2 regions of the Streptomyces sp. NPDC020192 genome follow, and region 1 is predicted to be linked to the other one. Evidence: riboswitches for the same ligand, from Rfam matches in the RefSeq annotation. Region 1 holds a riboswitch; the other holds the start of a gene.
What was found. Region 1 has a riboswitch for S-adenosylmethionine ahead of thrC (threonine synthase). Riboswitches for the same ligand answer to the same signal wherever they lie in the genome.

Region 1 (7,072 bases):
CGTAGGCCGAGTTGATCTCCTCCGCCACCCGCCGCACCGCCGCCGTGTAGTCCCGGTAGACCGCCAGATCCTGCCGGGACGGGTACGCGAACGCCACATGGACGACCTTCTCGCGCCACTCGGGGTGGTCGTCCAGCAGCTGCCGGTACGCCAGCAGCCCGCGCACGATGTTCTTCGACAGCTCGGTGCGGTCGACCCGGACGACGGCCTTGCGCTCCTCGCCGATCTCCTTCCGCAGCACCGCCATCCACTCGTCCACGTCCGGCTGGTGCGCGCGGGTCCGCAGGAAGTCGGCGTCGGCGCCGAGCCCGTGCACCCCGATCGCCGTACCCGAGACGCTGTCCGGCCCCAGCACCGCCTCGCAGCACGCCGTGAACGCGTCCGCCCAGCGGTGGGTCAGGAAGGCCGCCCGGTCCGCGCCCAGCATGCCGTTCAGCAGTGCGGCCGCGATGTCGTCGGGCAGGAGGCGGAAGTAGTCCGGCGGCGCCCACGGGGTGTGCGAGAAGTGGCCGATCAGCAGGTCGGGGCGGAGTTCGCGGAGCATCCCGGGCACCAGGCACAGGTGGTAGTCCTGCACCAGCACCGCCGCCCCCTCGGCCGCCTCTTCGGCCAGCGCCTCGGCGAACGCCCGGTTGTACGCCTCGTACGACGCCCACTGCCGCCGGAACCCGGCGTCGAAGACCGGTTCCAGCGGGGTCTGGTACAGCATGTGGTGGACGAACCAGAGCACGGAGTTGGCGATGCCGTTGTACGCGTCGGCGTGCACGGCCGCGTCGATGTCCAGCATCCGCACCCGCTGCCCGCCGGTGTCCCCGCCCGGCAGCAGCCCGCCGCCGGCCCGCCGTACGGCCTCCCGGTCGCCGTCGCCGAGCGCCGCGCACACCCATACGGCATTGGTGTCCGGCCCGATGGCCGACAGCCCCGAGACCAGCCCGCCGCCGCCCCGCTTGGCGCGCAGCGCCCCGCCCTCGCGCACCTCGTACGAAACCGGGCCGCGGTTGGACGCGACCAGCACCTCAGCACCGCCGGTGGAAGCCATGGTCCTCAACCTAGGGCCTGCCCGGCGGATCTTGCCAGAGACGCGAGGCCTGGCACGCACATCTGCCGCGTTGTCGTCGGTCGTCGACGCTCCGCGTCGACTCCCTCCTCCGCCTTGCAGCTGCACGCACCAGCCCCCGCTCACCTGCGCCGATAAGGAACCCTTGGTTTCCTCTGGCCAGATCCGCCGGGCAGGCCCTAGCCCGGCCCGGAAACGCTCAAACGTACGGCCACGCCCGACGCCCCCGCCGTATACGACGTCCCGGCGAAGTCAGGCCACCCTGCGCTCGGCGTACTCCGCGATCTCCACCATCGGCGGCCGTTCCTCCGTGTCGACCGAGTACGTGCGCGGCTCGAAACCGTCCTCGCCCCGCTCGAACTGGGTCAGGGAAGGCCGGATCAGATGGCCCCGGGCCAGCCGCAGCTGGGCGGTGCGGTAGATCGCGGCGGCCATCCGGCCCAGCGCCTGCCCGTCCTGGTGCCGGTGCTTGCGCACGCCCACGTCCACCTGGGCGAGGGCGTCCAGGCCCGCCAGGTGCAGCGCGTCCACCAGCATGCCCAGCTCCACGCCGTACCCGACGGGGAAGGGGAGCTGTTCCAGCAGGCTGCGCCGGGCCGCGTACTCGCCGCCCAGCGGCTGCACGAAACCGGCCAGCTGCGGCCAGTGCATGTTCAGCAGCGGGCGGGCCATCAGCTCGGTGACCCGGCCGCCCTGCCCGGCGGCACCCGCGAGCGGGCGGTCGTACATGGCCTTCACCAGCGCGACCTCGGGGTCGGTGAGGAGCGGGCCGACGATGCCCGAGACGAAGTCGGCGGAGAAGTCCCGCAGGTCGGCGTCGATGAAGCAGACGATGTCCCCGCCGGTGACCAGGAGCGAGCGCCACAGCACCTCGCCCTTGCCCGGGACGGCCGGAACGCGCGGCAGGATCGCGTCGCGGTGGACGACCCGCGCGCCCGCCGCGGCGGCGACCTCGGAGGTGCGGTCGGTGGAGCCGGAGTCCACGACGACGATCTCGTCGACGAGCGGGACCCGCTCCATCAGGTCGTGCCGGATGACCGTGACGATGTCGCCGACGGTCTCCTCCTCGTTGAGCGCGGGCAGGACGACGCTGATCGTCTGGCCCGTGCGCTGCTTGGCGGCCAGGAGTCGGGGGAGCGGGCGATCGGTCACGGACCAGGAGCGGGTGGCCAGCCAGCGCTCGACTTCTTCCAGCACGGTCTGCGGCTCCTCACTGTTCGTGATCACAGGTGGTGTCTGTGTGATCCATCTCGCGGTTCGGACGACTATCTCAACTGTCCTGGCCTTCGGTTACAGTCTTGAACAACGCCGATGACCATCGCATGTCGGGGGTCGCGCGCGTCCACAACCGCTCACACAACCGCATACCGCTCATCCAGAGGGGCAGAGGGACACGGCCCGATGAAGCCCCGGCAACCCTCCAGTCGGTTCTTGTCACGTTGACGTGGCGAGGCTCCCGGCTAGGGAAGGTGCCAAATCCGTCTCACGGCGAGATGCGTCGTGAGGAAGATGAGGAGAAAGGGCCTCGCCTCCATGGCTGTGCAGACAGTTGCAAGCACCTCCACTCCCACCGTAGACCTCGGTCCGGCCGCGGCCCTGAGCTGTCGCGAGTGCGGTCACCGTGTCCCGCTCGGCCCGGTCTTCGCGTGCGAGGAGTGTTTCGGCCCGCTGGAGATCGCCTACGACTTCTCCGCCTACGGCACCGAAGAGCTGCGCAGGCGGATCGAGGCCGGCCCCGCGAACATCTGGCGGTACGCCCCCCTGCTGCCCGTCCCGGCCGACGTCGCCGACAAGCCGAACATCAACCCCGGCTGGACCAAGCTCGTCAAGGCCGACAACCTCGCCCGTGAACTCGGCGTCACCGGCGGCCTGTTCGTCAAGGACGACTCCGGCAACCCGACGCACTCCTTCAAGGACCGGGTCGTCGCCCAGGCCCTGGAGGCCGCCCGCGCCTTCGGCTTCACCACCCTCTCCTGCTCCTCCACGGGCAACCTGGCCGGTGCCGTCGGCGCCGCCGCCGCCCGCGCCGGCCTGCGCTCCTGCGTGTTCATTCCGCACGACCTGGAGCAGGGCAAGGTCGTCATGGCCGCGGTCTACGGCGGCGAGCTGGTCGGCATCGAGGGCAACTACGACGACGTCAACCGCTTCTGCTCCGAACTGATCGGCGACCCGGCCGGCGAGGGCTGGGGCTTCGTCAACGTCAACCTGCGGCCGTACTACGCCGAGGGCTCCAAGACCCTCGCGTACGAGGTCTGCGAGCAGCTCGGCTGGCGGCTGCCGGACCAGATCGTGGTCCCGATCGCCTCCGGCTCCCAGCTCACGAAGATCGACAAGGGTCTGCAGGAGCTGATCAAGCTCGGACTGGTCGAGGACCGTCCGTACAAGATCTTCGGTGCGCAGGCCGAGGGCTGCTCGCCGGTGTCGACCGCCTTCAAGGCCGGTCACGACGTCGTACGGCCCCAGAAGCCGAACACCATCGCCAAGTCCCTGGCCATCGGCAACCCGGCCGACGGGCCGTACGTCCTGGACATCGCGCGCCGTACGGGTGGTGCGGTGGAGGACGTGACCGACGAGCAGGTCGTGGACGCGATCAAGCTGCTGGCCCGCACCGAGGGCATCTTCGCCGAGACGGCGGGTGGCGTGACGGTCGGCGTGACGCGCAAGCTGATCGAGAACGGCGTCCTCGACCCGTCGCTCACCACGGTCGTCCTCAACACCGGCGACGGCCTGAAGACCCTCGACGCGGTGGCCGGCACGGGGCTCACCGCCACCATCCGTCCGACCCTGGACTCCTTCCGAGAGGCTGGCCTCGCATGAGCGTGACCGTTCGCATCCCCACCATCCTGCGCACCTACACCGGCGGTCAGGCCGAGGTCGCCGCCGAGGGCGCGACCCTCGCCGAGGTCATCGGGGACCTGGAGAAGAACCACACCGGTATCGCCGCCCGCGTCCTGGACGACCAGGGCAAGCTGCGCCGGTTCGTGAACGTCTACGTCAATGACGACGACGTGCGCTTCGAGCAGGGCCTGGAGACGGCCACGCCCGACGGCGCGGGTGTCTCCATCATTCCCGCGGTGGCCGGCGGCTGCTGATCGAGCTGACCGGATGACCGGTCATTACCTTCGGTAATCCGGGTTACTGATTGTTCATCGAATGGCCCCTTCCGTGAGAGAAACGGAGGGGGCCATTCTGTGTGATTGAGCGCGGTAGAGTTGGGGAACTCGCGCCGGACCTGCGGGTCGCAGGTCCCGGATTTCACGCCGCGGGCCCGATAAGAAGTAGCCAAAGTATGCGGGCTATATGCGGCTTTCGTACCTCTTTGTACGGCCCGACTTGCCCTGAATCCGGCCGAATTCTAGGCAGATTCCGGACCGGGGTCGTCCAGATTTCTCGTCCGATTGACCTGTTGCAGACGGCAGTTGGACAGATACATTCAGCCGCGGTCGACGCGTTCCGGCGCACGCCCCCGACCGATGGGGGGTGAGGTCTGACCCGGGTCCGCGAAGTGTGGATCTGTGCAAGGGCCAGTAATAGGGGAGTTAGGCATGGCTCAGGGCACCGTCAAGTGGTTCAACGCGGAGAAGGGGTACGGCTTCATCGCGGTCGACGGTGGTGCGGACGTCTTCGTCCATTACAGCGCCATTCAGATGGACGGCTACCGCACCCTGGAAGAGGGGCAGCGGGTGGAGTTCGAGATCTCGCAGGGCCAGAAGGGCCCGCAGGCCGACATGGTTCGCCTCAGCGCCTGAACGTTTCTTGTCCGAAGGGCCTGCACCTCGCGAGGGGTGCGGGCCCTTCGTCGTACCCACGCCGTGCTCGGGTCACCCGGCTGTTCGCGCGCGGCTGACGGCCCCCGCCGAGGGCCGAGAGGCGCTTGCACTCGCCACCCCCGAGTGCTAATCATTGGCGTTAGCACTCTGAAGGTGAGAGTGACAAAGAAGGACCGGGTCGGTGAGGTCCGCAGGCCACGTGGGGCAAGGAACCACAGGCCGGCGAGCCGTCCGTCGCGGGCGCGGGCGCGGTCCGAAGGAATCACCCCCAGTCCTGGAGGGACCACTTCACATGGCCAAGATCATCGCGTTCGACGAGGAGGCGCGGCGCGGCCTCGAGCGCGGCATGAACCAGCTCGCGGACGCCGTGAAGGTGACGCTCGGCCCCAAGGGCCGCAACGTCGTCCTCGAGAAGAAGTGGGGCGCCCCCACGATCACCAACGATGGTGTCTCCATCGCCAAGGAGATCGAGCTCGAGGACCCGTACGAGAAGATCGGCGCCGAGCTGGTCAAGGAAGTCGCGAAGAAGACGGACGACGTCGCCGGTGACGGCACGACGACCGCGACCGTCCTGGCCCAGGCCCTGGTCAAGGAGGGTCTGCGCAACGTAGCCGCCGGCGCCAACCCGATGGCCCTCAAGCGGGGTATCGAGAAGGCCGTCGAGGCCGTCTCCGCCGCCCTGCTGGAGCAGGCGAAGGACGTCGAGACCAAGGAGCAGATCGCCTCCACCGCGTCCATCTCCGCCGCCGACACCCAGATCGGCGAGCTGATCGCCGAGGCCATGGACAAGGTCGGCAAGGAAGGCGTCATCACCGTCGAGGAGTCGCAGACCTTCGGTCTCGAGCTCGAGCTCACCGAGGGCATGCGCTTCGACAAGGGCTACATCTCGGCGTACTTCGCCACCGACATGGAGCGTATGGAGGCCGTCCTCGACGACCCGTACATCCTGATCGCCAACTCCAAGATCTCCTCGGTCAAGGACCTGCTCCCGCTGCTGGAGAAGGTCATGCAGTCGGGCAAGCCGCTGCTGATCATCGCCGAGGACGTCGAGGGTGAGGCCCTGTCGACCCTGGTCGTCAACAAGATCCGCGGCACCTTCAAGTCCGTCGCCGTCAAGGCCCCGGGCTTCGGCGACCGCCGCAAGGCGATGCTGAACGACATCGCCATCCTCACCGGTGGCGAGGTCATCTCCGAGGAGGTCGGTCTCAAGCTCGAGAACACCTCCCTGGACCTGCTGGGCACGGCCCGCAAGGTCGTCATCACCAAGGACGAGACCACCATCGTCGACGGTGCCGGCTCCTCCGAGCAGGTCGCGGGCCGGGTGAACCAGATCCGCGCCGAGATCGAGAACAGCGACTCGGACTACGACCGCGAGAAGCTGCAGGAGCGCCTGGCGAAGCTCGCCGGCGGTGTCGCGGTCATCAAGGCCGGTGCCGCCACCGAGGTGGAGCTCAAGGAGCGCAAGCACCGCATCGAGGACGCCGTCCGCAACGCCAAGGCGGCCGTCGAGGAGGGCATCGTCGCCGGTGGTGGCGTGGCCCTGCTGCAGGCCTCCCAGGTCTTCGAGAAGCTGGAGCTCGAGGGTGACGAGGCGACCGGCGCCAACGCCGTGAAGCTCGCGCTGGAGGCCCCGCTGAAGCAGATCGCCGTCAACGGTGGTCTCGAGGGCGGCGTCGTCGTGGAGAAGGTGCGCAACCTGGCCGTCGGCCACGGTCTGAACGCCGCCACGGGTGAGTACGTCGACATGATCGCCGAGGGCATCATCGACCCGGCGAAGGTGACCCGTTCCGCCCTGCAGAACGCCGCCTCCATCGCCGCGCTGTTCCTCACCACCGAGGCCGTCATCGCCGACAAGCCGGAGAAGGCCGCCGCGGCCGCTCCGGGCGGCATGCCGGGCGGTGACATGGACTTCTGAGCCTGATCGACAAGGCTCGGTTTTCCCACCGAGGGCGGCACACCCAGCTTCTGGCTGGGGGTGCCGCCCTCGGGCGTATCCGGGCCATGTCCTGGGTCACACAGACGGCGGACCGCGGTCCGGAATGTGGGCCGGCGCGTAGGTGGTTACTTAAGGAGCTGCAACAATGCGTGCACACATACCGACCGGTTAACCCCGTTGTCCATGAGGAGCCCCACGTGACCGCCACGCCGACCCCCGCCTCCCGCGCGGCCCAGATACTCTCCCGCCCGATCGCGCTCAACGGCCTCACCGTGCCGAACCGGATCGTGATGGCGCCGATGACCCGGA
Region 2 (7,072 bases), on a different contig from region 1:
GGAGTCCATCTCGCCGTGGGCCTTGCGCAGCGCGGCCTCGCCCCGCTTGACGTCGCTGAGCGCGGCACGGAGCTTGCGGTGCAGGGATTCGGCTTCCTTCTTCGCCGACTCCAGCTCGGCGCGCAGCCGTTCGGTCTCGGCGCGGGTGTGCTCGCGGGCCTGGGCCAGCTCGGCGCGCAGCCGCTCCAGTTCGACCCGGCTCTCCTCGTCCGCCCGCTCGGCGTCCGCGCGCTGGGCCTCCTCGCCGGCCGCGGCGACCAGCTTCACCCAGCCCGCCGGGCGCAGTACGTAGGCCGCGGCCGCCACGTCGAGCGGGTCCGCGGCCGGGGGCGGGGAGCCGGAGTCGAGGGCGCCGGTGAGTTCCGGCTGGGCCTCTCTGAGCTTCTCCCCGATCCGCTGCCGGAACAACGGGTCGGTCTCCAGCGCGGCCGCCATCGCGTTCCCGGCGAACTTCGCCCGGCGATTGGGGGCGAACCGGGCGTACTGCCGCAACTGTGCGGGCAGTTCGGACACGGTCAGCCCGCCGAAGCCGTCCGAGACGATCTGCACGACCCGCCGGCGCACGCCGTCGGGCAGCGGACGGTCAAGCACCTCAGCGGTGCCGTCGCCCGGCCCCCCGCCTGTGGTCTCCACCATCCGTCACACCCCAATACCGAGAAAAGCCTCTCCGGGGCCGCCTCCCGCTCAGGAGTCGGCGCCCGGCCTGTCCACGAGTTCCACCTGGTCCACCGCGTTGCACCAGCGGCAGCGCACCGATTCGATGGTCTCACTGACCACCTCGCGCTCCTCCACCGTGGATTCTCCGGCCAGATCGAGATGGACGTACTCGACGACCTTCGACGAACGGGTCACGTCGAACCGGGTCAGGTTGCCGCACAGGGTGCAGCGCCACCGGGTGGTCGCGGTCGGCAGGGGAACCGTCATCGTGGCAGTCCGCTTCCTTCTCGTCTCCGTCCGCGCCGTCGGCCGACGCGTGTGGCCGTAACCCTACGGCCTGCCGGGTGGTCGCCGCCCGTCCGTCCACGACGGCGAGGCGGTCTGTCGGCATGCGTCCCGTTACGTCATGCTCTGTGGTCATGATCAGCGAGTGGAGCACGGCGGCCGGCAGGACCATCCGAGCGGTGCGGGGCACCTCGGCGCCCATCACCTACGGCCTCATCGCCCTGTGCTTTCTGCTCTTCGCCCTCGGCCCCGCCTCCGGACTGACCCCCGCCTACGGCTCCGGGGAGGTCCTCGCGGCCGCGCAGCGGGCCTACTTCCGGCACTGGGGCGTGGTCCCCGCCGAGCTGTTCGGCGGGCCGGTCCATGAGGCGCTCACGCCCGCCACGGCCCTGTTCGTGCACGGCAACTGGGTGCATCTGCTCGGCAACATGCTCTTCCTCTTCGTCTTCGGGGCGATGACCGAGGAACGCATGGGCCACGTCGAGTTCACCCTCTTCTACGCCGGCTGCGGCTATCTCGCCCTGCTGGGGTACGCGGCCGCCAACGCCTCGTCCGAGCAGTCGCTGGTGGGAGCCTCCGGGGCGATCTCGGCGGTCCTCGGCGCGTTCCTCTACCTGTTCCCCCGCGCGCGCGTGACCAGTCTTCTGCCGTTCCTGCTCTTCCTGCCGATGCGGTTCCCGGCATGGGTCGTACTGCCGTTCTGGGTGGCGGTGCAGTGGCTGGCGGCGGCGCAGGCGAGCGAGGGGCCGGGGGTGGCCTACCTCGCCCACCTGGTCGGATTCGGGCTCGGCTTCGGGTACGCGTGGGTGCGATACGGCAAAAGGAAGGGCCCGAAGGGCGGCCTTGGAAGGGCGGTGGCGGGAGACGGGCGGGCTAAAGTGAAAGCCGCCCCTGCCCAGGCCTCCGAGGGAGAGAACCAGCCGTGATCACCGCGATCGTTCTGATCAAGACCAGCGTGGACCGGATTCCGGAGATCGCGGAGCAGATCGCTTCGCTGGACTCGGTCAGCGAGGTCTTCTCCGTCACGGGTACGTACGACCTGATCGCGATGGTCCGGGTGCGCAAGCACGACGATCTCGCCGATGTCATCCCCGGCCGGATCAGCAAGATTCCCGGCGTGGAAGGCACCGACACGCACGTGGCGTTCCGCACCTACTCCCAGCACGACCTCGAGGCGGCCTTCTCCATCGGGCTGGAGAACTGATCACACCGCCGGGACGCAGCGGCCGTCCTCCGTGTGGTACGTCCACTGGGCGCCACTGGTGACCAGTTCCTTCACGGCGCTCACGAAACGCTCGACGTGCTCGTCGGGGGTGCCCGCGCCGAAGCTGACGCGGATGGCGTTGAGGGACTTCTCGCCCGGGGCCGCCTCGGGGGCGCCGCACTCACCCTGGGTCTGGGGGTCGCTGCCGAGCAGGGTGCGGACCAGCGGGTGGGCGCAGAACAGGCCGTCGCGGACGCCGATGCCGTACTCGGCGGAGAGCGCGGCGGCGAAGTGGGAGCTGTTCCAGCCCTCCACCACGAAGGAGATCACGCCCACGCGCGGGGCGTCGTCGCCGAACAGGGACAGCACCTTCACCTGCGGGACCTCGGCCAGGCCCGCGCGGACCGTGCGGATGAGGTGCTGCTCGCGGGCGACCAGGGTGTCCCAGCCGGCCTCGGTGAGCGCCTTGCAGGCCGACGCGATGGAGTAGGCGCCGATGACGTTCGGCGAGCCCGCCTCGTGCCGGGCGGCGCTCTCGTGCCACTGCACGTCCACTCCCCCGTCCGCGCGCCGGGTCACCGTGCGGCTGGCGCCGCCGCCCGCGAGGTACGGCTCGGCCGCGCGCAGCCAGTCGGCGCGGCCCGCGAGGACACCGGAGCCGAAGGGGGCGTACAGCTTGTGCCCGGAGAAGGCGACCCAGTCGACGTCCAGGTCACGCAGGTCCACCGGGTGGTGCGGGGCCAGCTGGGCGGCGTCCAGGACGATCCGGGCACCATGGGCGTGCGCGGCGGCGGCCAGCTCACGCACCGGCCACAGCTCGCCGGTGACGTTGGAGGCGCCGGTGACACAGACCAGGGCCGGGCCGTGCGGGTCACGGTCGGCGAGGGCCCGCTCCAGGGTCGCCACGGCCTGCCGCGGGGTGCGCGGGGCGTTGAGATAGGTGACGTTCGCGTCCTGCCAGGGCAGCAGGGAGGCGTGGTGCTCGGTCTCGAAGACGAAGACCTGGCAGTCGTCCGGGATCACCCGGGCCAGCAGGTTCAGGGAGTCGGTCGTGGAGCGGGTGAAGATCACCTGGTCGTCGGCGCGGCAGCCGAGGAACTCGGCGACCGTCCTGCGGGCGTTCTCGAACAGGTCGGTGGAGAGCTGCGAGAGGTAGCCGGCACCCCGGTGGACGCTGCCGTAGTACGGCGCGTAGGCGGCGACGTCGTCCCAGACGCGCTGGAGGGCGGGGGCGCTGGCCGCGTAGTCGAGAGCCGCGTACGTGACCTCGCCGCCGGTGACGAGCGGGACGGTGACATCCCGGCCCAGAACGGACAGCGGGGCACAAACAGACTGGTCGGCGGCAACAGTGAAGGAAGACATGGCTCAACTCCCGTGAAGGCAGGTGTCATTCACCACGTGAGCAGAGAACGCTCGAACGGTGGTGGAGTGAAAAAAGGGATGCGGAGGCGGGGCTCTGCGGCCCTATCGCATTCGCTTGCTCACGGAAGGCTCCTCGACGACCAGGACCCCTGGTTTCTCGAGGGGTCCGCGCTTGCCGTAGACCTCGTTGCCTACAGCCTGGTCTTCACCCGGGGCACCCCGCCACGGACGGAGGGTTGCCGGACAGCCGGCCGGGGCCTGAAGGCTGTCACTCATGACCTGGCTCGTATCCTGCCATACGATCTTCGACGCGCAAGGCGCGGTCCGCCATCTGGACTGCGCCTTGCGTCACATGCGGGCCGGGGTCAGCGGTTGGTGGCCGCCACCCAGCGCTCCAGCGCCCGCTTCGCCGCGCCCGAGTCGATCGACTCGACGGCCCGGGCCATGCCGGCGCGGAGCTGTTCGGTGAGGGAGGCGTCCGTCGGGTTCAGGGCGACCAGGGCCGCCGCCGAGTTCAGCACGACGGCGTCCCGGACCGGGCCCCGCTCACCGTCCAGCAGCCGGCGGGCGACCTCCGCGTTGTGGGCCGGGTCGCCGCCGCGCAGGGCCTCCACGGGGACGAGGTCGAGGCCGGCCTCGCGCGGGTCGAAGACCTCCTCGGTGACCTTGCCGTCCCTGACGATCCAGACGTGGGACGTGGACGTCGTCGTCAGCTCGTCCAGGCCGTCGTCGCCGCGGAAGACCAGCGCGGAGTTGCCACGCTCCGCGAGCACGCCCGCGACGATCGGCGCCTCCCGCGCGACGGCCACGCCGACCGCCTGGGCCCGTACCTTCGCCGGGTTGGTCAGCGGACCGAGCAGGTTGAACACCGTCCGGATGCCCAACTGGCCGCGGGCGGCGCCCACATGACGCAGCGCCGGATGGAACTTGATCGCGAAGCAGAAGGTGATGCCGGCCTCCTCGGCGACCTCGGCCACCCGCCGGGGCGTGAGGTCGAGGTTGACGCCCAGCTGCTCCAGGACGTCGGAAGCCCCGGAGGCGGAGGAGGCGGCGCGGTTGCCGTGCTTCACGACCTTGGCGCCCGTACCGGCGACGACCAGCGAGGACATCGTGGAGATGTTCACCGTCTTCGCCCCGTCGCCGCCCGTGCCGACGATGTCGACGGTCCGGCCGGGCACCTCGATCACGTTCGCGTGCTCGTACATCGTGCGGACCAGACCGGTGATCTCCTCGACCGTCTGCCCCTTGGCCCGCAGGGCCACCGCGAACCCGGCGATCTGCGCGTCGGTCGCCTCGCCGCGCATGATCCGGTCCATCGCCCACGCGGTGTCGTCGGCGGACAGGTCGTGGCCGCCGAGCAGGCCGTTCAGCAGGGCGGGCCAGGAGCGGCCCGCCGCGGTGTCGCCTCCAGCGGGGGTCACAGCGCTCATGGCAGCTCCTGGGTGTCGTACCTGCGGAATCAGTGGTTGATGCCACCCTATCGGCCCCGGGGCACGGCGAAGGGCCCCGTCCGTAAGCCGGACGGGGCCCCTCAGCGTGGCGTGGCGACGCGGTGATCAGTGGTGGCCGTGGCCGCTGGTGATCTCCTTGTACTCGTCGACGGTGGCCTTCGGGATCTGGTTGTCCTCGCCGTAGTAGGCGCTGGACAGCTTGACCCGCAGCTTCTCCGAGGCCGGGATCTTGCGCTGGACACCGTTCTCGTCGACCGCCGGGCCGACCTGGGCCGGCTCGTACTGGTGGTGAGCCGTGAGCGTGTGCAGCTGCTCCTGGCTGAGCGGCTCGTGCACCTCGATGAACTCACCGTGCGGCAGGCGCTTGATGATGCCGGTCTCGCGACCGTGCAGCACCTTCTCGCGGTCACGGCGCTGCAGACCCAGGCAGATCCGCTTGGTGACGATGAACGCGATGACCGGGCCGACGAAGAAGCCGATCCGGACGAACCAGGTGACGTCGTTGATCGACAGGTGGAAGTGGGTGGCCCACAGGTCGTTGCCACCGCCGACCAGGCCGATCATGTAGATCGTCACCCAGGCGACACCGAACGCGGTACGGGTCGGGGCGTTGCGCGGGCGGTCCAGGATGTGGTGCTCGCTCTTGTCGCCGGTGACCCAGGACTCGATGAACGGGTAGACCGCGATCGCCGCCAGGACGAGACCGAAGAGCACCAGCGGGATGAACACACCCAGGACGAGCGTGTGACCCCAGAGGTTGATCTCCCAGCCCGGCATGTAGCGGACGAGACCCTCGGCGAAGCCCATGTACCAGTCGGGCTGGGCGCCGGTGGACACCTGGTCCGGACGGTAGGGGCCCATGGCCCAGATCGGGTTGATCTGCGCGACGGCCGCGATGGCCGCGATGACACCGAAGACCAGGAAGAAGAAGCCTCCGGCCTTGGCCATGTACACCGGCAGCAGCGGCATGCCGACGACGTTCTTCTCGCTCTTTCCGGGGCCCGCGAACTGCGTGTGCTTGTGGTAGAAGACCAGGATCAGGTGCGCCACCATCAGGCCGAGCATGATGCCCGGCAGCAGCAGGATGTGGATCGAGTAGAACCGGCCGACGAAGTCGTGACCGGGGAACTCGCCGCCGAAGAGGAACATCGAGATGTACGTGCCGACGATCGGGATCGACAGGATCGCACCCTCGGTGAAGCGCACACCGGTGCCGGAGAGCAGGTCGTCCGGGAGCGAGTAACCGGTGAAGCCGGTGAACATGCCGAGGACGAACAGCAGGAAGCCGAACAGCCAGTTGATCTCACGCGGCTTGCGGAACGCGCCGGTGAAGAACACGCGCATCATGTGCACGAACATGCCCGCGAGGAAGATCAGCGCGGCCCAGTGGTGGATCTGCCGGATGAGCAGACCACCACGCACGTCGAAGGAGATGTGCACGGTCGAGTTGAACGCCTCGGACATCAGCTGTCCCTGGAGCGGGACATACGAGCCGTGGTACACGACCTCGTTCATCGACGGGTGGAAGAACAGCGTCAGATAGACACCCGTCAGGATGATGATGAGGAAGCTGTACATGCACACTTCGCCCAACATGAACGACCAGTGGTCGGGGAAGATCTTGCGCATGTTGCTCTTGGCCAGGGAGTAGATCCCCAGGCGGCCGTCGACCCAGTCGGCGACGCGCTCGCCGGCCGGGGCGTTCCCGCGTGCGCGGGAGGTGTCGTTCGCTGTAGTGCTCATCCGCGCTCCCAGAATGCAGGACCGACGGGCTCCTCGAAGTCGCCGAGCGCCTGGAGGTAACCGTCGCTGTCCACGCCGATGCGCAGCTGCGGCAGGGCGTGGCCGGCGGGGCCGAAGATCACTCGGGCACCGTCGGAGAGGTCGAAGGTGGACTGGTGGCACGGGCACAGCACGTGGTGCGTCTGCTGCTCGTACAGCGAGATCGGGCAGCCGACGTGGGTGCAGATCTTCGAGAAGGCCACGATGCCCTGGTGCGACCAGTCGAGCTCGCGCTTGTCCTTGATGTTGTCCGGCTGGAGCCGGATGATCATCAGGGCGGCCTTGGCGATCTCGTTCTGGAAGTCCTCGTTCGTCTCCTCCAGGCCGTCGG

Region 2: it holds a riboswitch for S-adenosylmethionine, as region 1 does, so the genes downstream of both, ACH47Z_RS02035 (aminotransferase class V-fold PLP-dependent enzyme) here and thrC (threonine synthase) in region 1, are expected to answer to the same signal.

The regions. Positions count from the first base shown of each region.
Region 1 covers NZ_JBIRXG010000012.1:137,785-144,856, forward strand. The annotation lists gene ACH47Z_RS23630 (trehalose-6-phosphate synthase) at 1-1,015, opposite strand, end outside; gene ACH47Z_RS23635 (glucosyl-3-phosphoglycerate synthase) at 1,310-2,254, opposite strand; SAM riboswitch class I at 2,426-2,573, shown strand; gene thrC (threonine synthase) at 2,591-3,874, shown strand; gene ACH47Z_RS23645 (MoaD/ThiS family protein) at 3,871-4,149, shown strand; gene ACH47Z_RS23650 (cold-shock protein) at 4,603-4,806, shown strand; gene groL (chaperonin GroEL) at 5,120-6,742, shown strand; gene ACH47Z_RS23660 (NADH:flavin oxidoreductase) at 6,961-7,072, shown strand, end outside.
Region 2 covers NZ_JBIRXG010000001.1:430,337-437,408, forward strand. The annotation lists gene ACH47Z_RS02015 (NYN domain-containing protein) at 1-636, opposite strand, end outside; gene ACH47Z_RS02020 (hypothetical protein) at 685-924, opposite strand; gene ACH47Z_RS02025 (rhomboid family intramembrane serine protease) at 1,077-1,868, shown strand; gene ACH47Z_RS02030 (Lrp/AsnC family transcriptional regulator) at 1,865-2,146, shown strand; gene ACH47Z_RS02035 (aminotransferase class V-fold PLP-dependent enzyme) at 2,147-3,508, opposite strand; SAM riboswitch class IV at 3,672-3,788, opposite strand; gene trpD (anthranilate phosphoribosyltransferase) at 3,874-4,938, opposite strand; gene ACH47Z_RS02045 (cytochrome bc complex cytochrome b subunit) at 5,065-6,702, opposite strand; gene ACH47Z_RS02050 (Rieske 2Fe-2S domain-containing protein) at 6,699-7,072, opposite strand, start outside.